4 regions of the Pseudoalteromonas sp. SR45-6 genome follow, and region 4 is predicted to be linked to each of the others. Evidence: predicted binding sites of a transcription regulator. Region 4 holds the regulator's gene; each other region holds the start of a gene.

What was found. Region 4 encodes sigma-54, which starts transcription at its own class of promoters, with help from an activator protein. Its sites were predicted from a motif close to GTTGGCACGNNNNTNGNNT; they were not measured.
Region 1: the regulator sigma-54 is predicted to act here: its motif matches at 2,022-2,040, upstream of H5158_RS15960 (TorF family putative porin).
Region 2: the regulator sigma-54 is predicted to act here: its motif matches at 3,484-3,502, upstream of flgB (flagellar basal body rod protein FlgB).
Region 3: the regulator sigma-54 is predicted to act here: its motif matches at 4,385-4,403, upstream of H5158_RS06780 (LruC domain-containing protein).

The regions. Positions count from the first base shown of each region.
Region 1 is NZ_JACJDM010000040.1:29,004-35,296, reverse strand. It holds gene H5158_RS15975 (AsmA family protein) at 1-196, opposite strand, end outside; gene H5158_RS15970 (helix-turn-helix transcriptional regulator) at 339-530, shown strand; gene H5158_RS15965 (hypothetical protein) at 688-1,851, shown strand; gene H5158_RS15960 (TorF family putative porin) at 2,141-2,818, shown strand; gene H5158_RS15955 (aldo/keto reductase family oxidoreductase) at 2,967-3,860, opposite strand; gene H5158_RS15950 (DUF5329 domain-containing protein) at 4,115-4,489, shown strand; gene H5158_RS15945 (FecR domain-containing protein) at 5,013-5,951, opposite strand; gene H5158_RS15940 (sigma-70 family RNA polymerase sigma factor) at 5,954-6,293, opposite strand, start outside.
Region 2 is NZ_JACJDM010000077.1:6,944-13,236, reverse strand. It holds gene H5158_RS20850 (flagellar basal body rod protein FlgF) at 1-327, opposite strand, end outside; gene flgE (flagellar hook protein FlgE) at 487-1,842, opposite strand; gene H5158_RS20840 (flagellar hook assembly protein FlgD) at 1,899-2,591, opposite strand; gene flgC (flagellar basal body rod protein FlgC) at 2,606-3,037, opposite strand; gene flgB (flagellar basal body rod protein FlgB) at 3,040-3,450, opposite strand; gene H5158_RS20825 (protein-glutamate O-methyltransferase CheR) at 3,650-4,480, opposite strand; gene H5158_RS20820 (chemotaxis protein) at 4,501-5,433, opposite strand; gene flgA (flagellar basal body P-ring formation chaperone FlgA) at 5,575-6,282, shown strand.
Region 3 is NZ_JACJDM010000009.1:97,412-103,704, reverse strand. It holds gene H5158_RS06795 (glycosyltransferase family 2 protein) at 1-558, shown strand, start outside; gene H5158_RS06790 (endonuclease/exonuclease/phosphatase family protein) at 640-1,602, opposite strand; gene H5158_RS06785 (hypothetical protein) at 1,692-2,156, opposite strand; gene H5158_RS06780 (LruC domain-containing protein) at 2,156-4,351, opposite strand; gene gmk (guanylate kinase) at 4,694-5,314, shown strand; gene rpoZ (DNA-directed RNA polymerase subunit omega) at 5,432-5,707, shown strand; gene spoT (bifunctional GTP diphosphokinase/guanosine-3',5'-bis pyrophosphate 3'-pyrophosphohydrolase) at 5,836-6,293, shown strand, end outside.
Region 4 is NZ_JACJDM010000049.1:11,421-17,713, reverse strand. It holds gene mgtE (magnesium transporter) at 1-234, opposite strand, end outside; gene H5158_RS17680 (HPr family phosphocarrier protein) at 359-631, opposite strand; gene rapZ (RNase adapter RapZ) at 660-1,502, opposite strand; gene ptsN (PTS IIA-like nitrogen regulatory protein PtsN) at 1,523-1,975, opposite strand; gene hpf (ribosome hibernation promoting factor) at 1,980-2,267, opposite strand; gene H5158_RS17660 (RNA polymerase factor sigma-54) at 2,296-3,792, opposite strand; gene lptB (LPS export ABC transporter ATP-binding protein) at 3,859-4,584, opposite strand; gene lptA (lipopolysaccharide transport periplasmic protein LptA) at 4,581-5,114, opposite strand; gene lptC (LPS export ABC transporter periplasmic protein LptC) at 5,104-5,658, opposite strand; gene kdsC (3-deoxy-manno-octulosonate-8-phosphatase KdsC) at 5,655-6,206, opposite strand; gene H5158_RS17635 (KpsF/GutQ family sugar-phosphate isomerase) at 6,206-6,293, opposite strand, start outside.

The DNA.
Region 1 (6,293 bases), on a different contig from region 4:
CAAGTTCAAGCTTCAAAGAAGGAAAAACGGATAATGTTTTATCGCCTTTAATAGTTAAAGTACGCCCAGTGGTTTGCTCAACCTGCTCAGAGACTTTATTAAAAATGGCATCGGTTGGAATTAAAAACGGTGCAGCAATAATTAAAGCAACAAGCAATAATAATATGACACCAATAACTTTAAATAAGGTCTTCATGATGGTCCTTTCAAATGTGCAAATAATGTTCTTATCATAGCGGGAGTTAGCATTAAAATCATTGTGCAACGAAGAAAAATGCAATTTCCTGCATTCTACAGTGAATATATGAATTGTTACTGAAACATTTTGATACCTTTAGCTGCAAAACCATATAGCTGAATTTCGCAAAGCCGCGGGGCTTTCACAGCAAGAGCTAGCCGATGCTAGCGCCGTTTCACGCAAAACAATCAGCACGGTCGAAACATCACGCTTTACACCTTCAGTGATCATTGCATTGAAGATAGCTCGGCAGTTTGAAACTACTGTAGAGCAGTTATTTTCACTTGAATAAGCAGATTAAACCCTTTAAATGCAATCTTGTGCAGATTTAACTTATCAAGATTGCATCCCCTGTATTCTTCGGTATGATGCACAGCCCTGTTGTTTTAAGACGTTTTGCGCTAAAATTAAACAACTGAAAAATGTATTTAACCGGAGTACCATCAGGCATGAAAAAATTGCTCATTTCACCTTCACAAATGGCATTAGGCGAACAAGAAGGCCATATTTATCAAAATATTCTAAAGCAGGCTTCTGAAATCAGCTTAAACCTGATGGCGGTGAAAATAGAAAATCATCCTGAAGACTTCTTAGGTTGGTGCTATGAACTACTTAATGCTAGCCGTGACCGTATTAATCATGATTTACTCGAAACCAATCAATTACCAATTTTAAAAAAGCTTAATGACTTATTAGTTTCAGCAATTAGCTTCTTACAATTGAAAACATTACGCGTAGCGCCTTGGCCTGTAGTTAGTGTATTTATAGAGCAGCATAAAGATGTGTTAGCCCTTGATGAACAGTTACGCCTTGCCAACTATATAGCTGGTATTCGCGAGCAATCACTGAAAGAGATGATCCCTGAAGATTTATTAGCATTTAGTGGTAAACATACTTCTGCACTGGATCCAAGTAGTTATAATTTTGATGTCGAATGGTTTAGCTCTACTAAAAGCGCCAAAGCTTTTCATCAAATGCTTGCCGACCTGCCGGCATTATTTGATGAAGCATTAGCACATATACCTTTAGAAGGTGAAGTAACTGAAGCTGATTACCAAGAATTTGTGGTCAAATATTTAAAAGCCTTTACTGATAGCAATGAAAAGCCAACGCTTGCACCGGCAACTCGTCTATTAGCAATGCGCCGCCCAGATGTTTTTACACCAATTAATAACACCCGTTTAGATGCACTTTGTTCAGCATTGGCTATTACTAAATTAAATAATCGTGACTTTGCGCGTTATTGGCAGGATATTGTCCAAGCAGTTCATGGTATGTCTTGGTTTAAAATGGCAAGTGGTGACAGCGAGCTGGATCAACAACTTGTTGCAATCAAAGCATTAATTCCGTGCTTTTTCTATCATGCAGACAAAAACACGCCTGAAAACTCTAACTACATCAAGTTATTGAGCAAGCCAAAGCGTACAACTACCACTGGCACTAGAAAAGTGCGTCGTGGTAAAGAGTCTGCTGAAATACTTGTTGATCGCGCACTTGCTGCTGACGATATGCCTGAGCATATTCGCGCAAAGCGTGATTCAATTATCAGCGAAGTACAAAAAGGCCGTGGCGTGAACGAAACAATCAGCCTAATGCGTACTATTTTTGGTTAAACCACAGTAAAAAATACAAAAACCCGCTGCAACTGAGTTGTGCATGCGGGTTTTTTTACGCACCAATAAAGTGCGCAAGCTTCGTAAAAAACAATCTCCTCCTTTCACTATAAATATTTATACCTTTGTTTATAAAGTAATTTAAATATAAATTATTGCTTTTCATTTAACTTGGCACAAGCAGTGCTATTACCCTAGTAGACAACTAAAAATAGGATCCGCAATTATAGACTGCAATCTAATTAATAATTGCGAGCCAAAAAATCAGCATAACAACAGGATACCAAACATGTTAAAACTAAAATCAGCAATTGCGATCAGCACACTTGTACTCATGGGTGCAACATCTACAGCAGCATATGCAGAAGTAACAGCCAATGCCGCAGCAACTTCAAACTACTTATGGCGTGGTCAAGAACAAACCGGTGGTGATGCTGCAATTTCAGGTGGTATTGATTATGCCAACGAATCAGGTTTTTATGCTGGTACTTGGGCTTCAAATGCAAGCTGGGCCGATGAAATGACCTACGAGCTTGATCTCTATGCTGGTTTTGGTGGCGATATTAATGAAAATATGAGCTACGACGTTGGCTACATCTATTACGCTTACCCTGATGCAGCTTCTGGCGCAGACGCTGATTTTTCTGAAATTTACGGTAGCATCAGTATGGGTGGCTTTAGCTTTGGCGCATCAGTTCTTGCAACTTCAGCCGCAAGCGGTGATGGCACAGACTTTGGTGATTCGTTATACCTGACTGCAGATTACGGTTTCGCTGTTGGCAGTAATGGCACTGAAATGGCTTTACACTTAGGTCACTACTCTGGTGATTTTATTGGTGATGACGATATCATCGACTACGGCGTATCTATCTCTAAAGATGGCTTCACTTTTGGTCTATCTGATACCGATATGGATGACAGTGAGATTAAGGCTTACGTTGCTTTTTCAATGGACTTTAGCCTATAAAAAGAATGTGTTACTTGCTGCAACACTAAGGGCCGTAAGGCCCTTTCTCGATCTTGGTAAGCGGTAAAAGTGACTAAGTTCAGATTTTATGTCAAGACTTCCCCTAAACTCAGACTGCTTAAAACTTATAGCTTAAAACTTACAACTCCTACGGTACACTGTGCCCTGTTGAACCTTGCCAAATACGATACCATTGTTCGCGACTGAGTTTTAACTGCTTAGCAGCAACAGCCGATTTAACACGCTCAATGTTGCCAGTGCCCAGTACCACTGATGGGGAACTTGGGTGCATTAATAACCACGCGTAAACCACTTGATCAATAGAACTTGCACCAATTTCGCTGCCGACTTGCTCAAGTACTTGACGCAGGCGAATCGCTTTTTCATCATTTTCTGCAAAAATGCGACCGCCAGCCAAAGGTGACCAACACATAGGTTTAATATCAAGTAACTGACATTGGTCTAAACTACCATCATCAAGTGCTTGCATTTCATACGGTGAAAATTCAATTTGATTGGTCACCAATTCAAAATCAAGACGCGACTGCAATAAACTTAGTTGTGATGGCGTAAAGTTTGATACACCAAACTCGAGTACATCACCATTTTGCTTAAGAGTAGTGAATGCCTCAGCTACTTCGTCTGCATTCATCAAATAATCAGGGCGATGAATAAGTAATGCATCTAATCTATCGGTATTAAAATGCTTTAACGATTGCTGTGCTGAGCTAATAATATGTGCGGCACTCGAATCGTAATGATTAGCTTGGCCTGCTAACCCTAAGCTTGCAAAAGCAGGTTTGATACCACACTTAGTAATAATTTTGATCTCATCACGAATACTTGGCTTTAAAGCTAAAGCTTTACCAAACTCTGCCTCACAACCATATCCACCGTAAATGTCAGCGTGATCGGTGTGCCTTACGCCGGCTTCAATTGCTTGCTCAAGAAAAGTTAAACACTGTTGTGGAGTAATTTGCCAATCTAATAATCGCCAAAACCCAAGTACTAGTTCGTCAATAGCGCGATCTGAGCTGTTCATATTTCTACCTTTATTTTTGTAAAAAATATTGTCCCGGCAAGTTCAATGCAAGTACCAAAACAGTATCCCAATAAGCCATGATAATTTAATTGACCTTATTGATGTATTATTCTACATAATAAATAAGGTATTAATAGCTGAAAGTTATACCAGCACATGCATTAGCACATCAGTTTTATTCAGAGCTTTACCTTTTTTTGATGGCACAAGTCACAGGTAACGTAATAAACTTTTTGGATTAAATGAGGCTACAGATGAAAGACTTAACCCACACTATATACAGGCTGATGGCTTGCCTTTTACTCACGGTTAGTCAGTTGAGCTTTGCAGCAACCACTGAACAAGAAGTCACTCATTTGCTCAGCTTTATCGCGCAAAGCAACGCGACTTTCATTCGTAACGGTGATCAACACACCAGCACCGAAGCCGCTGATCATCTTGCTATGAAATACCACAAAGGTAAACGCTACGCTAAAACTACTGATGAGTTTATTGAAAATCTTGCCAGTAAAAGCTCATGGAGTGGCAAACCTTATACCGTTATTCTCAAAGATGGTACAAAAATAATCAGTAAAAAATGGCTTACAAACGAGTTAGCTCATTTTAGAACCACAGAAAAGCCGCAATAAGTGCGGCTTGGTTTCACTCTTAGGAGGGGTGATTTAAATTCTGAAATACAAACGATTCTTGAGCTGATATTTGTGAGTTCAAGAAATTGCTTAACTTTCATATTATTCATTTAATGAAGTATCATATGCAAACATAGCTGAACATTTTGTGAACACAACCTTAAAATAATAATCAAATAAAAATAAAATAGCAAAGTTGTAAACTAGATAGTACTTGCACCTGATTTTGCCACGAATGCTAAAACGAAACACAAAAAATAATCACCGATTTTAACTAAAAGTGAAAGCCACACAACAGCACAGTAATCAAATAGTAGCTCTGTAAGTGATACTAGCATTATCACTATAATTTCGTCATGCTGGATAGTAATAACATTTTGGCTTGCCTAATTTCAGCGCGCAAACAGCTGCATAGTTGTTTGATGTTAAAGCGAATAATAAACCCAATTAATACACTCAGCTATGCATATCTGCAGCGCCTTTTCATTAGCACTGAATTATAAGCCTGTAGAGCTATGACACTTTAATTTCGTTCTTTAATTGATAACCAGAAAGGCAAGCGATAGTGGATTTCTATAGGCAATATTTCACTCAAGTGCCGTAGAGTTTTATCTGTATCCTTTGTTGAAAAAGTCCCTGTAACTTTATACTTCGCAAGCTGCGGTTCAACACTGATAACACCCCGTCGGTAACGAGCAAGTTCGGCAATAAAATCGGTTAATTTGCTGCCATTTGCTTGTATTTTATGCTCAAGCCATAACGGCTTAGTTGTGAGTAAATGCTGTATTAGCATAATACTGTTTATATCAAAAACAGCTTGCTGCTTGGCTTTCAATCTAAGTAACTCTACGCCCTGCTTGGGTCGAAGCTCCACAACCCCTTCATAGACTTCAACTAAAGTGCGATACTCTTGTTGCTTGACAGTAAAACGTGTACCAATTGGCACAGCTTTTCCATCTCGCGTGGTCACATATAAAGGGGCTGTATGGCGTGCGCTGGTGACAGATATTTCTCCTTGTAATAAGTGTAATCTTCGTGCTGACTGATCGAAGTCAATATAAACGAGAGTATCTGTATTCAAAGCCATGATCGTACCGTCATTTAGGGTAACGGTTTTAATTTCTCCAACGGCAGTAACATATTCACGCCCACGAGGTTGGCTTGCTCGCCCCGCAAAAATCAAACTCAGATTCGCTAGGCTAAAGAGACCTAATACAAGTAGCTGTCGCCGTGATAATCCCTTTTTCTTACGTGCTAATACTGCACGACTAAGTTCAGATTGCGGAGCTTGATGAAATGTCTCCTGCAGTTGCTCTAACCGCTGCCATACTAAGGCATGTTCGGGCTCAGCCTCATACCAAGTTTTAAAAGCACTTTTATCATCTTGGCTAACATCTTCAGCCCATAATCTAGCCATCCAAACCGCGGCTTGTTGTATTGTCTCAGGCGAGATTTGCGTCATGATTAAAACAACATTTCTAGGTTAACCATTAAACAACTTTGTAATGCTCTGGCTATGTATTTTTCTACCGACGACACAGAAACATTTAATTGCTTTGCTATTTGTTTATAACTCATATTTTCAAGCTGACGCATCAATAATGCTTGGCGGACTTTTTCGGGTAACCGCTGCAAAAGATTATCTATTTCCGTCAGCGCTTCAATCATTAGCAGCTGAGACTCTGCAGATGCCGACAGAGCAATAGGATCATTTGCAATTAACTCTAAATACGCAGCTTCTACATTGCGCTTGCGATACAAATCTATCACCAACCCTTTAGCAATATGCGTTAAATAACGCCGA
Region 2 (6,293 bases), on a different contig from region 4:
AGGGGTGATATTCAACGTGCCAACTTTAGTATATGCCTCATTCCCTGAAGCATCTTGCACTGTAAGCCACCCTTTATCGCTCATAGCAATATCAAGATCACGTCCAGTTTCAACAATACCGCCGGAAGTCATATTAGAGCCTGGCCGTTCCTGCATAGTAAAAACACGTGTCGGTAAGCCTTCACCAAAAGCTTGCATTGAGCGCGCTTGCGCGAAGTCAGCTTTAAAGCCTGTGGTATTGGCATTTGCTAAATTATTTGCTTTAAGCTCTAGGCCCCGCAAACTTTGCTTAGCTCCAGACGCTGCAATGTAGACCATCTTGTCCATAACATCGACTCACGTTAAAAATCTATAACATGACAAATGCAAGATAAGTGCCACAATAAAATGACGTAATAAATTACAAAATATAATCAAGCACAAATAAAAAAGGCTGCTAATAAATAGCAGCCTAGGTGTCGGATTGTAAAAAATATTAAAACGAGATTAACGGATCTGCAAAATAGCTTGCTGTAGTGTTGAATTCACTTCGAGTGCACGCGAGTTAGCTTGGAAGTTACGCTGTGCGCTGATCAAATCAACAAGCTCATTGGTTAAGTTCACGTTTGATTGCTCTAATGCTGATGAGCTAATCTTACCAAATGCGCCTGAATTTGCTTCACCCGCTACAGGGTCACCTGAAGTTAAACTTTTCTTCCATGACGTATTGCCTACTTGTTGTAACCCCTGTGAATTGGGAAAACGGACTAACGCAACTTGACCTAGGTAGTTAGAGTCACCATTACTATAAGAAGCAACAATTTTTCCATCAACACCAATGTCTATATTTGCCAACCGTCCCACAGCAGCACCATCTTGAGATAATACTTTATTTTCAAACTTGCCTGCATGCTGGGTCGGGATTTTTGCAGAGGTACCTGCTTCATCACGCCAGTTGATAGTTACATTATTAGGAAAGCTAGCACCATTGCTTAAAAACCCTGTCAAATTAGTGCTATCTAACACAACAGGGTTAAATGTATTGCCTGTATTTGCGGTACCATTGGTGTTAAGTGGTAAGCCGTTCGCATCAAACTGAAATGTTGAAATTGGATTAAATGGTCCAGTAGCGCCTTGCGAGCTTCCATCTGGGTTGAATGCTTGACCGTCTAACGTGGCATAGGTTTGCCACTCATTAGCATTACCTGTAACAGCTGCATCCGTTTTCACAAAAAACAATTGCATAGTATGCGGCTCACCTAGCGAATCATAAACATTGGTTGAGGTAGAGTGAGTATATGACCCTGATTGAGTTGGATCAAATGGTGTAATAGTCGGTGTATCTTTGGTCGAATCCAATCGAAATGACGAATATACACTTGAGGTAGCCCGCGGGGAACCTGATGAATCAGGAATTTGAATCGCCCCAGAGGAGGTTAAACTTACTGATGTTGCATCTCCACTAATTTCATCAACAGGAAAGCCTTGTAAGTAATTACCTTGTGCGTCAACGATAAAGTTATCTTTATCTAATTTAAACGCCCCTGCACGAGTGAATGTTTTATCTTGTGAGCCTAACTCATTGCTAAGAGCAAAGTATCCTTCACCTCCTATAGCAAGATCGAGTGAATTTTTAGTGCCTAATGTTGAACCTTGATGAAACTGCTGTGCTACAGATGCTGTTTGTACACCATCACCATTTTTAGTTTTACCCGAAGAAAAAACTGATGATGAATAAACATCGGCAAACTCAGCTCTCGATTCTTTAAAACCGTAGGTATTTACATTAGCGATGTTATTAGCAGTAACATCCAAATCTTTTTGTGCGGCAGCAATGCCAGTTAATGCAATATTAAAACTCATAATTCACCTCTAACCTATAAAATTTAGCCAATAGGCTAAAAAATAAATAAAATTTATCACGCAATTTCTGCGACATCAGACAGCTTAACTGCCCCTTCTTTAGTGTTAATAATAATACCGTTAGCGCCATTAATATTGACGCTATCAATATTTTTATAAGAGGCCATGGGTAAACTAGTAAATTCTTCGCCCATGCTGCCCTCTGCTTTGATATTGTATTCTCCTGGCGGAAGGCTCTCACCGGCTTCATTTTTTCCATCCCAGTTAAAACGTAAGCCACCAGCAGGTTTATCACCTAACTCAATTACTCTCACTAGTTGTCCGGAAGCATCTGTAATACTGAGCCTTAAATCTTTAACGGGACTTTCAACAGCAATCATGCCCGAGACATCACCACTGCTGTTAAGATCTAATGTATCTGATTCAACTAAAGCTTTTTTGCCTACCAGAGTTGATGCTTGCAACGCTGAATTAGAGGTCATTGAAGCAGCCAAAGACTCAAACTTTGAATTTAAATTTGAGATACCTTCTGCCATGGTAAAGTTCGTCATTTGTGCAATCATTTGGTCGTTGTCCGCAGGTTTACTGGGATCTTGAAACGACAGTTGCTGCGTTAATAATGAAAAGAAATCCTCTTGCGTTAATGCATCACTTTTCTTTTCACCAGTCTTTTCGTCAGCCTCTTGTTTACTCGGCCAACGAAGCGAATCTATATAGCTTGATGATGCAGTATTTATGTCGTTACTCATAATCTAACCCTCAATTACCGCTGCCCAAGCAACAGTGTTTTACTTAACATTTGCTTCGCTGCATCAGCAACTTGCACATTGGTTTGATAAGAGCGTGAGGCGGAAATCATATTAGCCATTTCTTCAACGACATTAACGTTAGGTTTGTAGATATAACCATTTTCATCCGCACTGGGGTGATTTGGGTTATATTCAATTTGCAGTGGTTTATTACTCTCTACAATGCCTAGTACTTTAACGCCAACAGACGATCCCTGCGTATTACCAGTTGATTCTGATGCTTTCATCAGTTCAGCTGCAAAAACAGGGTGACGCGCCCGGTAAGTTTTGTCTTGGCTTGAGCTAATGCTATTGGCATTGGAAATATTACTTGCGGTGGTGTTCAAACGCACATTTTGCGCACTCATACCACTACCTGAAATATCAAAAACGTTATATAAACTCATGCTTAGGCTCCTTGACTACCGAGGGCTTTTTTAAGGCCTTTAATTTTACTACTCATAAATTGCAGGCTTGCCTGATACTCTAATGAGTTCTTTGTATACAAGTTTCGTTCCACTTGTATATCAACCGAGTTACCATCACCTGTATCTGCTTGATTTGGCGAACGAAACATTTCACCATTACCGATATAACGACTACCACCTGCAATGTGATTCGGGTTAGTTGTTACCATGTTATTGCCGCCTTGCTGGTGGCTTTTTGCCGCTTTCAATGCTGAGGCAAAGTCGATATCCTTCGCTTTATAGCCCGGCGTATCAGCATTAGCGATATTGGTTGCTAATAACTCAGCACGTTGCGAACGGATCAACATTGCATGAGGATGAACCCCAAATGCTTTATCAAAACTGATAGCCATAACCATCTCCAAAAAATTGACTTAAGATGATTAATGCAAAAGGTGAGCCAACTAGATTAGTATTTTATGAAGTGTTTAATTTTTGATTTAAAAAGAAAAACGATGTGGAGGCACATCGTTTTATCGTATTCTAGATTCGGCTTTACTACCGATGAGATTTGAGTTACTTACGTTTTAGCGCGTTATTTACGCTGGTAAGTTATTTCTTTTGATAAATAATACCAGGATTACAGCGTACCATATCAAACTCGTTACTTAACCCTGACATAGACTCTGAAGCACCTAAAAATAAATACCCCTTAGGGTTAAGTGCTTGAGCAAACTGAGCAATAATTTTGGCTTTCACCTCAGGTGCAAAATAAATCAGCACATTACGGCAAAAAATAATATCAAATTTGCCCATTAGTGCGTATGAATCTAATAAATTAAGGTGTCGAAAACTCACTAATTTTTTTATTGAGTCGTTAACTTGCGCCATCCCATTGCCGCTATCTTTGAAGAACTTCTTCCTGCGCTCTACCGACAGCCCTCTAGCTAAAGCAAGAGAGTCATATTCTGCATGTTTACACATATCTAACATAGTATTAGAAATATCGGTGCCGATGATCTGCGCGCCCATTTTTAATACACCCGGCTGCTTAGCTTGAAACTCAGCGACCGACATGGCAATAGAATATGGCTCTTGTCCTGAGGAACTTGCCGCTGACCAAATTTTCAACGGTCGACGCAACTCTTTATGCTCTGGGAATAACTTACTTTGTAATAGTTCAAACGGGTATTGATCCCGAAACCATAAAGTTTCATTGGTCGTCATAGCATCAACAACTGCGGCACGTAACTGCCGCTCATGCGGACTCAGTGTTTTACTGACCAATTGTGACAATGACTCAACATTGAAACGAACCATTAGCGGAGCAAGCCTGCTTTTGACTAAATAAAGCTTATTATCACCCAAAACAATGCCACATTGTTGCTCTAAAAAAGAACGAAACTGATCGTACTCACTTTGTTGTAAATGCTTATTTTCCAAAGTAACACCGCCTTTTCAAATTAGTCACAATGAACCCATTTTTTCACTGCTGTAGCTAACTCATCCGGATTGAACTTAGCAATAAAGTCATCAGCCCCCACTTTTTCAATCATCGCTTGATTGAACACACCACTGAGTGATGTATGCAGAATAACATGTAATGGGGCTAACTTTGGATCTGCTTTTATTTCAGCCGTGAGGGTATAACCGTCCATTTCTGGCATTTCAACATCAGAGATCAATAAACCAACTCGCTCGGTAATATCATGCTTACAGTCAAGTGCAGCAATTTCCCGGAGGCGAATTAATGCTTCTTTCCCGTTTTTAGCAAGCTCAGTCTGCACGCCTAACGGCTCTAGAGCACGTTTGACTTGATTACGAGCAACGGCAGAGTCATCGGCAATAAATACGATGCGCTCACCTAAGTCTTTTTGAATTTCACCATCATTAGCTATTGCTGCACTGACTTCAGTATTTACCGGGCAAATTTCATTTAATATTTTTTCTACATCAAGAATTTCGACTAACTCATTTTCAATTTCTGTCACTGCTGTTAAATACGAATATCTGCCAGCCCCAGACGGTGGCGGCATTATTTTTTCCCAATTCATATTTACAATTCGCTCAACGCCGCCAACCAAAAAACCTTGTACGGAGCGGTTATATTCAGCAATGATAATAAAACTATCTTTAATATTCTCGATCGCAGGGCCACCTACAGCCATTGATAAATCAATAACAGAAATAGTTTGCCCACGTATATGTGCGACACCTCTTACATAGGCATTCGACTTCGGCATGTTTGTTAAAGGAGGGCATTGCAGTACTTCTCTCACTTTAAACACATTAATACCAAAGCGCTGCCGCCCTCTTAGCTTGAATAATAATAATTCAAGACGGTTTTGCCCAACCAATTGAGTACGTTGGTTAACTGAGTCTAAAATGCCTGCCATTTCAATCTCCTGAAGAAAGCGAATAAGAACGGAACAATAATTGCTTTCTTTCTGTAAAGCTACATAACTACACGGGAGCGTCTGTTTATTGACGCTAAATATTTATACCCTGTTTTCAACCATAAGCATAGTCGAAACATTATGAGTTTGTTAAAAAAAAGCCGAAGATACAGTGTTTTTTATTTTCTTGCTAGCTTATGCCTAGTTACTCCACTGTATGCACAAACATATAGCAAAGAACAATTGCAAGAACTTGCTGTATCCCATGTCTATGATCAATTAGACCCTAATACCGCCGATGATAAGGAACTCAATGCTCTAACATTGGATAGTCGGATACCTGATCGTGGCTGCAACAGCGACCTTGCATTTAATATTCCTACTGAGCCGCCATTTAATCGCCAAATAACCGTACAAATAAAATGTGATGACCTCAATGGTTGGAGTCAATATGTTCATGTACGTATGATTGAACTCACACCTGTGATTATAGCCACTGAAAATTTAAGTCGCGGGGAGGTTATTGAAGCTCATCATTTACGTTTGATTATGAAACCAAAACATTTCGTAAGAGCGCAGTATTTACAAAATCAAGAGCTGCTGATTGGTAGCCGCAGCAAACGTAATATCCGCAGTGGTTACCCTGTTGCATTAAATCAAATCTGTATGGTCTGCAAAGGCGATAATGTCACTATTTTTGCAATAATTCGAGGATTGAAAATAAAAACTTCCGGTTTAGCCCTAGAAGATGGTACTTTAGGAGAGCAGGTAAAGGTTAAAAATGCAAAGTCAGGGAAAGTTTTAAATGCCCGCGTTGATGGTGTTGAGTCTGTGCAGGTAATTATTTAAATTTTCGTATT
Region 3 (6,293 bases), on a different contig from region 4:
AACGAAGAATATGAACCCATTGTCGATTGTTTTTCTTTTTGGCCTGAATTTTCAAAATTTGTTGATAAAAATAATATGGGTTATCAAAATTTAAAATGCCCAATTGATTTACTGATTTTTGCTAATGTAATTGGCACATCTTCGGTTGTGGTTAAGCGTTCAGCGATTAATTATATTGGCCGATTTGATAACCAATTAAATAGCGCTAGCGACTGGGATTGCTGGTTAAAACTTGCAAGGATCGGTGATGTTGCGTTTTCACCGCGTATCGCAATGGATTACTTGATGAGAGCGGGTTCTATTACTGCAAACCGTAAAAACAGACTCAATGCAATGAAAGAAATTGTCTCGCGTTGTAAACATGATGCTGGCGTTATGGCAAAAATAAAAGCACAAGCACGCATTTTAGAATGCTATGGTGAGTACTATCGAGAAATAGGTTCTAAATTTAAAGCCCTATCGATTGCAACTGCTGCATTCACACTTTTTCCACATAAGCGAAACCTACGTCATTTACTACATGACTTAAAAATGACCTTTGCCATTACAGTAAAATAAATCCGCATTGGTTTATTTAATCAAATAGCATGTGGTTAATCCTGCATGCTATTTTTATTAACTAACTAAGCTGAACTTTGGTTAATCATGAAGGCTCAAACTGTAACTAAGCATCTTATGATCACTTCCTGCAAAATTACTCACTATTAAGCTGTTTAACGTAAATTGCTCGTCAAAAACACAGTGATCTATGGGTAACCCGGTTAGCAGTGTCGGCTTAATATTTAAGGGCATAAAACTGCTATAAGGATTTGCTCCATAACAACTTTGTGTACTTTGCCAACTAAAATAACGTGACCAAGGGACAATATTTAAATCACCTGCAATTAGCCATAGTGTTTGCTCTTGTATTGTTGCTGCATGCAGCGCCGCGAGTAAAATATTTCTATTTTCCCAGTGCTGCTTGGTTCTTGGTGATGGTGGGTGGGCAATATACGTAGTGATAACTTCATTATTAAATAACAAGCGCAGTTTAATGTAACCTAACCTATCCCCTTGAAGTTTTACTTGTTGTCTATAAATTATAGGGAAACGCGAAATAACAACGATGCCGTAAGGGATCCCCTCTACTTCACGATAACCAAATAAACTAGCCTTGGTTAAAAAACGAGAGAGCAAATGCCGATTTAAATCACTAAACTCTTGCAGAATTAATACATCCCAAGATTGTTTTTGTAAGCTAACTAAGTGCGATTCAATAAACGGGTTACTATAATTTAAGTTTATTTGTTTTATCAAAATCGCATTTTTGGTTTGCTCACTTGGTAACGAATGCAATGGTAATAATGAACTCAAACTTATCAAGCATATAATTGATAGCGCCCCACCTAAATATGTTGCTTTTATAATTAAAAGCAACATGGCAAAGCATAAGGCAATAACTAGTAATGGCATACGCAATGATACTAAAAGATCAGCGTAATAATATTGCGAAGGATTATAGGCAATCGCAATTAGCATAAACGCAGCTGCTGCGACAAAAAATTTTACTAGCCTCTTTTTTTGCAAAAGATCGCCATTGTTATCATTAAGAAACTTCAACATAAATCACTACCCTAACTAGTATAAAGAATATACCTAGGTGTATTCTTTAGCTTGATCACTTTACCGTTACTGCTTGCCTTTGACTTTTACTACCTTATTTCAAACATCTGATGTTCTGCTTGTGTATCAAACTGCCATGCAAATGAAAGGGGTTGAGTGCTGGTATCGTAAAACCAAATTTCTGCAATCAGTTCGATATCTTGTCTACTCATTGCAAGCGTAGTTTTTATAGAGCCTTGCGATAAAGGAGCTCTAACTAAGCAGTTTCCATAATCAGCACGTAGGCTATTGGCCTTTTTTTGGCAAATATTTAAGTAAGCTCTTACGTCACCTATAGAGAGATCTACATCAATCTTTAGTTTAAATTTCGTTGATAAATCAAAACGATCATCTATCACTAAACTGGCCATTCCGGCTGAGTCGGTGGTGATAGGAACGACACTCGATGGTAGTGATTCAACAGCTGCAGGTACTGCCGCAGTACTTTCGCTTTCACCACCACCACACGCAACTAAAAATGATGATAAGCATAAAATTACAGTTAATTTTTTCATTACTGTTCCCCTCTAACTGCCACATTATTGCTGTTGTAGCGATTGAACCATTGTGGATTTTGCTTTCCTGACGACTGAGCAAAATTAGCAAAGCTATCGTAGGCATCGGTTATATCTACACCTTCAAGTGGATGTAACCATTGCACTCCTACTTCAATCGCCCATGGTAGGCCGTTTTCAGTTAAGAAAAACAAACCACTTTCTTGCTGGCTCACATCATCTGCACCACTGAGATCAAACAAAGTCGCGTCAAATACTTCTGTGGGCGCTTGATTTTTCATGTGTACTTCCCAGCTGCGCGCATTTTTACCAACTAAAAAATCGCCATGATAAAAGCCCTCTGTAGCAAAAATAAAAGGGTCTAATAATGTTCCGGGGGATAATATTTTCGCTTTAGGGACTTTTAATGGGATAGTCATACTAAAAGTTACTTTGCTGTTAACGTCGCAACTGCTTTCCGTTCTAAAATACTCGCACCCTGATTGCTTATTCACATGCAGCCAAGTGTCTTGCATAAAAATTAAAATAGCCTGCTCTGTGTTTGCTTCCAAAAATGAGCCTGTTTGTAGTTCGCCATTAATCACAAACCGAATATTATCGGCATCGACTTCTCTACTTAAAATTGAGTAAGTTGTATTATTTACCGTCTCTTTAAGGCTTACCGCAAAGCCATTATGATAGGTTGCTCCTACACCAATTAACTGGCCATCAATTTTATAACCAACAACATTAGTGCCCTCAATGAGCTGAGTAGTACGGTAATTTACGACCACGTCATTAAAGTCATAATCACCTGCAAACGGCCATTTATCTTCATAAGCAAGTGTCACCCAATCGTTTTCTCCTGGGTATACAGCACTAGCAAATGTTGTTATTTCATAATCTTCCACCTCACCACCTAAAACACCGCCAGTGGCAGTAATAAGCGAAGCTTCCGAGCCATCAGTTACCCTAAAACGAGCCCATGTCTGCCCAGCTTTAACATTACTAGGTACATTAATTAAAATACTGTTATCGCCTTGATTAAGTTGATATTTAGTTATTATGCGCTCACTTTCACTAAAGCCGCCATTTTGATCCCAATCAAACCATGCATATAAAAAGCTACTCGCAGAGGCGTTTACAATAATTTGGCTATCTTGACCCGCCGATATTGCCGTCACAAAGCTCACCCCATCATCTGATGCATCAACTGGGTTGTTGATTAAGTCGGCATCAGTATTGATATTTTCACCATCGACTGTATCGCCTAAATAAATCAGGTTACTGCCAGTGCTGTTAGGATCGAATAAATGCCTGGCTCCGCTTTGCTCTAAACTGGTGTTATAAGGTAGAGGAGCATCACCAAAATCAATCGAACTATCTGTTACCTCAACTTCGGCAATAGCACAACGAGCCCCATCGTTCTGACTTGACTTAGGGCCCGATGTAAACACATTCGCAACAGGCGTATAACCAACAACAGGACTAATACTTAAATCAACTTTGTGAATTTTTCCGCTTTTATTATTACTAAAATAAAACTGACCATTGATATCAAAATAGGCAGCACCAAATGCGCCCGTATCATCACCAATATCAACTTGAGTAATAAACTTGGTAGTATTTTCTGCAACGTTAATTTCATGCAAATCACCATTTGATTCAACTGCGTATAACAGATTACTTTGCGGATGAAATGCAAAATCAAATATACCTAAGTTCCATGTCTCGGTTGCAGGTAGTAGCCGAGCAGTTATGGGGGCATCTAGATCACCCTCTAGATTGATTTCATATAAACCAAAATTGGGAGTATATACATAATACATCGCACTTTGATTTGCTTGCTCACCAGTCACTTGAATATCACCTACATAAAAATTAGTATCGGGTAGGCCAGTAACATTTAACCGCTTCATTTCGTAGTTGCTACCAATTTGCACCACGCTTTTAGGCGATTGTCGGCTAAAACCGTATAAGTATTGGTCTTTGTAATTAAAACCGACGGCATTCACACTTTCATTATTTGCCTCGCTAGCAAACGTCAAAGCCGATGATAAAATCGTAGGTTTAGCCGACACTAAATCTATACCGTAAAGCTGTGCCTTTGCATCCTGCATCAAAAATGCCTGACTAGGGCAATTATCGAATGGCTGGCTAAATACAGCACAAGGAAGTGAAACTAAACACGCTATGGCTAAATGGGTTAATCTCATTAGTAAGCCCTCAATCATTAAGTAACTGTACCAATGCAGGCATCATTCCAAAAAATAAAGCATTGAAATAAAACAAAATAAAATAAAGTTGAAGATGAAAGATGCAACTTGCAACGACCATTTTTGCATTATGCAACTAAGTACAAATAATCGTTAAAATGCGGGAGTTTTTTAAACAGTCATCATTGCCGTAACAAAAATACGGTTATTAATACGTTAAAATTTAATCACCTCACTAGGATACTTTCGGCAGTTGAGTAAACTTCACTAAATAAAGTACAATACCAAAATTAAGGCGGAGCTTATTAGCAGCTCTAGTCGGTTTATTTTAGGTAAAAACCCATGGCACACTCTCGCGGAAACTTATTTATTTTATCGGCACCATCTGGTGCGGGTAAATCCAGCTTAATCAATGCATTGTTAACTAAGTATAATGATATGAAAGTATCTGTATCGCATACTACTCGCTCGCCTCGTCCGGGCGAAGCAAATGGCGTGCATTACCACTTTGTAAATGTTGATGAATTCAAATCATTAATTGAAAAGAATGATTTTTTTGAATGGGCGCAAGTGTTCGATAATTACTACGGTACATCAAAGCAAGCAATTGAAGAGCAGCTTGCAGCAGGTATTGATGTATTTTTAGATATTGATTGGCAAGGTGCACGTCAAGTTCGTGATCTGGTCGCTGATGTTGAAACCATTTTTATCCTACCACCGTCAAAATTTGAGCTTGAAGCGCGCTTAAATAATCGCGGCCAAGATTCACAAGAAATCATTGCTGGTCGCATGGCAAAAGCACAATCTGAAACGTCTCATTACAATGAATATGACTATGTCGTGGTTAACGATGATTTTGCAACTGCGCTGAAGGAAATTGAGACGATCGTATTGGCAAAACGCTTATCGCTACAAAGCCAAGCTATTCGCCATCAAGATTTACTCGTAGACTTACTGCGTTAAATCCTAATTTGGGTTCAGTAAGTATTTTATTTGTTTAAATTAACCACAAGCTATTGGCGAATCTGACTCGGTGCAGTAAACTACGTCTTTGCTTAAAAATTTATTTGGAGTGCTAAGATGGCTCGCGTAACTGTTGAAGATGCAGTAGATGCAATTGGTAATCGTTTTGATTTAATTTTAGTTGCGGCCCGTCGTGCCCGTCAAATCGCGGTCGGTGGTAAAAAGCCACTGGTTGATCCTGAAAACGATAAACCAACGGTTGTTGCTTTACGTGAAATTGAACTTGGTTTAGTAGATAGCTCATCAATGGATCTTATTGATCGTGAAGAGCAACAACATCAAGAGGCGGCTGAAATGGCTGCAGTTGCAGCTATTGTAGGCGGCAACCAATAATCTGACTTCCTTGTCTGATTTAGCCAACGGTATAGTATTTCTATTCTAGCCGTTGGCAATCCCTTCTTTTCATCGTATATTCTTAACATACCGTTACCTATTTGCTTCACGAGAACATTGGAGTGTGAATGTATCTTTTTGAAGGTCTAAAAAAGAAAATATCAGAATACTTACCTGCTGCTGATGTAGAGCTGGTACAAAAAGCCTATGTGGTAGCCCGAGAGGCCCATGAGGGTCAAACTCGCTCAAGTGGCGAACCTTACATTACTCACCCTGTTGAAGTAAGCCAAATTCTGGCTGGTATGCATTTAGATCACGAAACGTTAATGGCTGCATTAATGCATGATGTGATTGAAGACACCGACTTTAGCCAACAAGATTTAGCCGAAATTTTTGGCGAGACAGTCGCAGAATTAGTTGAGGGCGTAAGCAAACTTGATAAGCTCAGCTTTAAAGATAAAAAAGAATTCCAAGCTGAAAACTATCGAAAAATGATTATGGCAATGACACAAGATATTCGTGTTATTTTAATCAAACTTGCTGATCGTACTCATAATATGCGCACTCTTGGAGCATTACGTCCTGA
Region 4 (6,293 bases):
TAAACGAACATCTTCTGAGAGTTCTTCAAGTACGTCACCTTGTACATCTGGATCAACCAGTTGCCATAACAAGGTACGAATCTTATGCGGGGATGACTCGAGTAATAATGCGGTGTCACACGGAGCTGTTTTTGCCAACATACGCCTTACTTGAACAAATTGACCACTGTTAAGTGACTTGGTCACTTGTTTTAGTTGTTGTAGTGGGTAATCTTGTTCAAAAGCTTCTGGCATTGGCGTCCTTAAAAAATTAATACACTTGATAGGTAGGGTAACAGTAGTTGGTAATTAACGCGCTTGGTCTGTTTAATTAACGACTTTATTTAGTTTAACGCAATTTAGTGGTACTGACTACGAGCTATTCTTGTTCGTTAAAGCGTTGTGCAATCAACTCGCCAATTGCTGCAAGAGCAGGTTCAGCGTCCGGGCCTTCACATACAACTTTAACTTCTTTGCCTTGGCTACTTTCTAATAGCATTAAGCCGAGTACGCTATCGCCTGCGGCTTGTTTGTCATCTTGATGAAGTGTGATGCTGGCATCAAACTGCACAGCTAATTGCGCTAATACGCTGGCTGCGCGAGCATGTAAACCGAGTTTGTTTTTTATTAAAAATGTATCTTCTAAACGCATCAACATTCCTTACTGTAAACGTGAGTTGTTATTCTTGTTCACGATGGCGAATTTTCACATTGCTGTGGCTCATCGAGAAGCTTTCACCTATAGTTTGCGCTAGATAAACTGAGCGATGTTGACCACCGGTGCAACCAATAGCAATTGTTAAGTAACTGCGGTTATTACGCTCCAAATGCGGTAACCAAGTTTGTACAAAGGTTTGGATCTGCCAAGTGAATTTTTGTACGATACTGTGGCTGGCTAAATAATCTTTTACTGGCTGATCAAGGCCTGTAAGTGGCTTAAGCTCAGGCTCCCAATGTGGGTTTGGTAAAAAGCGTGCATCAAAAACATAATCAGCTTCTTTTGGAATACCATATTTAAAACCAAATGATTCAAAGGTAATGATTAGTTTTTTATCTTTTTTCCCTAAAATCTTTTCACGGATTGACTCTGCAAGCTGGTGGACACTCAGATCAGTGGTATCAAGTATAAAGTCAGCGCGAGTAGTTAATACATCAAGTAATACTTTTTCTTGCTTGATGGCTAAATCCAGTGGCAAAGAGTCCAAAGATAATGGATGTAAGCGCCGAGTTTCAGAAAAACGTTTGATCAGGGTTTGATCATCACTGTCTAAATAAAATAGCGTCGGATTTGCAAAACCAGGCAAGTATTCAAGAATATCGTTAAATTCTTCCTGCTCTTTCGGTAAATTACGGACATCAATACTGACGGCAATTTTGTCATAATTATCAGAGACACTGCGCACTAATGAAGGTAATAAGTTTACCGGAATATTATCTACACAATAATAGCCAAGATCTTCTACTACACGCAGAGCAACAGATTTACCTGAGCCAGAACGCCCACTGATGATGATTAACTCCATGTAAATTCTCCTTCATTTGGCTACGATTGCGCAGCAATTACGTGATACAAATCTTGGTCTGTTTTTGCGCTACGTAGTTGTTTACAAAAATCTTTGTCGTTGAGTTTATCAGCAATTGTGGCTAACGTCTTCAAATGAAGTTGGCTATCACCATCTGGCACGATGAGAGCTACAAATATATCAACTGGGCGATTATCTATCGCATCAAAATCAATCGGTGATTCACTCACTATAATTATTGCTAGCGGGTTTTCAACACCACTCATACGGCCATGAGGAATAGCAATACCACGACCAATACCCGTACTACCTAGTTTTTCTCTCGACAGTAGTGCGTTGAGGATTTCTTGTTGTGATAGCTGAGGAAGTTGTTCATGAGCCAATTGGCTGATAAATTCAATGATCCGTTTTTTGCTATTAAAAAGGACCGCAGCTTTACTGCAGTCCTGGCAAATAAGTGAGCTTAATTTCATAGTGTTAGTGTCGAGCGTGCTTCTCTTTGTGTTTAATTACCTGACGGTCAAGTTTGTCGATTAGTCCGTCAATGGCTGCATACATGTCTTGGTGCTCAGTTGAGGCAAATAATTCAGCGCCACTGACATGTAATGTGGCTTCTGCTTTTTGGCTTAGCTTTTCTACATCAAGAATGACATGGACATTATTGATATGATCAAAATGCCTTTCAAGCTTGGCAAACTTATTGTTTACATAGTCTCTTAATGAATCAGTAATTTCTACATGACGACCAGTTAAATTTAGTTGCATAAGCATTTTCCTCTTGTGATTTTACGCCTTAAATCAAACTTTTACGTTGATTTGACGGTGGAATAGCCAGTGACTCGCGGTATTTTGCAATAGTCCGTCTAGCTACTTTGATACCTTGCTCTGCCAATATATCTGCAATTTTACTATCACTCAATGGTTTCGCTGAGTTTTCTGCACTGATCAATTTTCTGATCAATGCTCGAATGGCTGTCGATGAGCATTCGCCGCCGTTCTCAGTACTTACATGGCTCGAGAAAAAATATTTTAACTCAAATATACCACGAGGGGTATGCATGTATTTTTGGGTGGTTACACGAGAAATTGTTGATTCGTGCATCTCAACCATTTCGGCAACGTCGTTTAGTACCATAGGGCGCATGGCCTCAGGGCCATGCTCAAAGAATCCTTGCTGCTGTTTAACAATGCAGTTGGTTACTTTGAGTAACGTCTCGTTACGACTTTCTAGGCTTTTAATAAACCATTTAGCTTCTTGCAAATGCGAGCGTATAAATTGGCTGTCAGTGCTTGATTTTACAGAGCGTGACATCGCCGCATATTGGCTGTTCACTCTAATTTTTGGCATGCTGTCTGGATTGAGTTCAACCACCCAGCGACCTTTAATTTTTTTCACCGAAACGTCAGGAATAACATACTCTGATTCTTCGCGTACTATGGTATCCGCAGGCTTTGGGTTAAGGCTGTGGATCAGTGTCATTACTTCTTTTAGTTCATCTTCTTTAAGCTTAGTCTTTTTCATCAAAGTGCGATAGTCACGACTAGCTAATAAATCGATATGATCAGTTAAAATCATTTTTGTCTCGCTAATCCAAGGAGTTGCAGGATCAAATTGATTTAATTGAATACATAAACATTCTTGTAGGCTGCGCGCAGCAATACCAACAGGGTCAAACAACTGAATGCGTTTTAACACTGCTTGCACTTCGTCGAGTTCGATTTCTTCTTCGTTATTACCTTGATTTAAGCTCTCTGCAATGTCTTCGCAGCTCAAGGTTAAAATACCTGAATCGTCAACGGCTTCAACAATCGCAATGGCAATGGCTTCATCGGTTGGACTAAAAGGTGTGAGTTGTAATTGCCACATTAGATATTCGTGCAAGGTTTCAGTTGAGGCACCTTGATAAATTGACTCATCTTCAGGCATTGGCCCAGATGACGTATTTGGCGCAGCACTCATGTATTCGTCCCAGGTGACGTCCATAGCCATTTCGTCACTTAAGGTCTCTTTACTTAATGCTTCGCTACTTTCTTGTTCATATTCGCTTGGCTTGTCGTCTGCTGATGCGCTAACGGTTAAGTCATCGTTATCTTGTTTTTGTTCGTTTTTACCAGCCGTGTCGTCTGAATATTCATGTTCTTCTAGCTCTAACAATGGATTGCTGTCGAGCGCTTCTTGAATTTCTTGCTGGAGATCCAATGTACTGAGTTGCAATAAGCGAATTGCTTGTTGCAGCTGTGGTGTCATTGTAAGTTGCTGGCCCATGCGCAGCTGGAGTGATTGCCTCATGTATCTCTAACAATCCTTTTATTGTTATCATCGTTAAGTCTAGCAGATACTTAGCCGAGCGTGGCTTTATAGCCTAAATTGCTCGCCCAGGTAAACATCGCGGACTGTTTGGTCGGCGAGTACATGCTCAGGGGTACCTGATGCAATTAACTCCCCATGAGAAACTATGTAGGCTTTTTCACAAACATCAAGGGTTTCTCGTACATTGTGGTCGGTAATAAGCACGCCAATACCACGGTTTTTAAGGTGTTCAATAATCTTCTTTATATCTAACACTGAAATAGGATCAACGCCAGCAAAAGGCTCATCAAGTAAGATAAATTTTGGGTTTGCGGCTAAAGCGCGTGCAATTTCAACTCGACGACGTTCACCGCCAGATAATGCCATACCTTGGCTGTCGCGGATATGTTGAATGCTAAACTCATCAAGTAAGCTGTCGAGCGCTTCTTCTCTGGCTTGTTTATTCAGCTCTTTACGAGTTTCTAAAATAGCCATCAGGTTTTGATAAACAGTTAATTTACGGAAGATGGATGATTCTTGTGGCAGGTAGCCAATCCCTAACCGTGCGCGACTGTGCATTGGCAGTAAGGTGATGTCATTATCATCAATACTGATTTTACCTTTGTCGCTTGGAACTAAACCCACAATCATATAAAAGGTGGTGGTTTTACCAGCGCCATTAGGACCCAATAAGCCAACAATGCTGCCTGCGCTAACTTCTAAACCCACGCTTTTTACAACTTGGCGACCTTTATAGCTTTTTGCTAGAAATTCAGCTTTTAATGTACTCATGGCTGCCCTTTAGATTCGTCTTTTTTACTGTCTACTGGTACCAAAATGGTGTGCACACGATCGCTTGAGCTTGCGCCTTTTTCAGCACTGATCAGTTGCTGGTCCATATCATAGGTAATGCTTCTGGCATTGATTTTTTGACCTGCCTGAGTGACTTGTGCATTGCCAACCAAGGTTAAATAGCGCTTAGCGACATCGTAACGGACTTCATCAGCACTGGCACTCATTACTGTGCCATCAGTTTGTTTTTCTTCAAAGTAAGCCGGACTGCCAGTTGCGACAAGTAGTTGTTTGTTATCGCCTAAATCTTCGCGCTTATGGACTTCAAGTCGATCCGCTTTGATACGGCGGTTACCATGAATGATTTCAACATTTTTTTCAAAAATACCGATATTATCTTTCAGTTGGGCAAGCTGCGTGTCAGCACTGATAGAGACTTGATCTGCAGGTGGTGTCGTATTTTCAGCAAAGCTTGCAAAAGCAATGAATAAGCTTGGTATAACAAGCAAGTGAGCAAATTTATTGGTCATAATATATGGTTCGCGTATGGTTAATTAGTTCTACCACTTCGGCTTTTAAGTCGGCATGGAGACCGCGCCCAGTGATTTTTAAATTTGGTCCGATTAATTCAACTGGTTGTTCTGAACTCATGGTTTGTAGTTCAATATCAACCTGAATATTATCTGCGTTTATATGTTCAATCATGGCATTATTGGTCAGGTTTTTAGCAACCACATTACCTTCTAAAATTAATTGATGATTTTCATATAAGGTGGCTTCATCGGCATTAATTTGCCACGTCTGCTGTTGATTATAGAGTGTAAAAATAGGTTGTTCAAAGTAAGTGAACCCTAACTGTTGATAGAGTTCCATTTTTGCAGCTGTTACTTTGTGGCTAATTTTACCTTGTTCATCAAATGCGGTTTGTTTTAATGCCACCGCAGTATAATCAGGTTTTGCTATTATATCTTCTTGGTGTTGTTTTATGGCGGTACTTTGATAAAAATACGGATACCACAGCCATACCATGCAGCCGACAAATAATACGCATAATATTAAACGCGCACTATTCATGAGCTCGTGCCTTCGCTGGTTAATGATTTACCATTTTCGAGCATTAATAAATCAGTGAGTTCACGCACCGCCCCAAAGCCACCAGGTAGCATGGTTGTATAATGTGAAATGCGTTTGATTAGTGGATGCGCATCATTTACTGCCACCGCAAAACCAACCAATTCCATTACCGGCAAGTCAGGTCCGTCATCGCCTATGTAAGCGATTTGTTCATCGCTTAACTGCAATTTATCCTTGAGCTGTTGATAAGCTTGCAACTTGTTTTCTTGGCCTTGGTAAATATGCGGTACTGTCAGGCTAGTCATCCGTTGCTGAACTATCTGTGAATGACGACCGGTGATCACGGCAACTTCAAAACCGCTATTGATCAGTGCTTTGATACCAAAGCCATCTTTAGTATTAAACGCTTTGAGTTCTTCACCTTGGTTACCAAGATAAATACGACCATCTGAAAACACCCCATCGATATCACAGATCAGGAGTTTGATTTTTTGTGCTCGCTCGCGAGCATCATCTGAAAGTGGCTGATATAAGTCAGCAAACTGCATTATAAAACTCCTGCTTTGAGCAAATCTTGCATATTAAGAGCACCAATAGGGTGGTGTTTATCATCAACTACAATTAAGCCATTGATA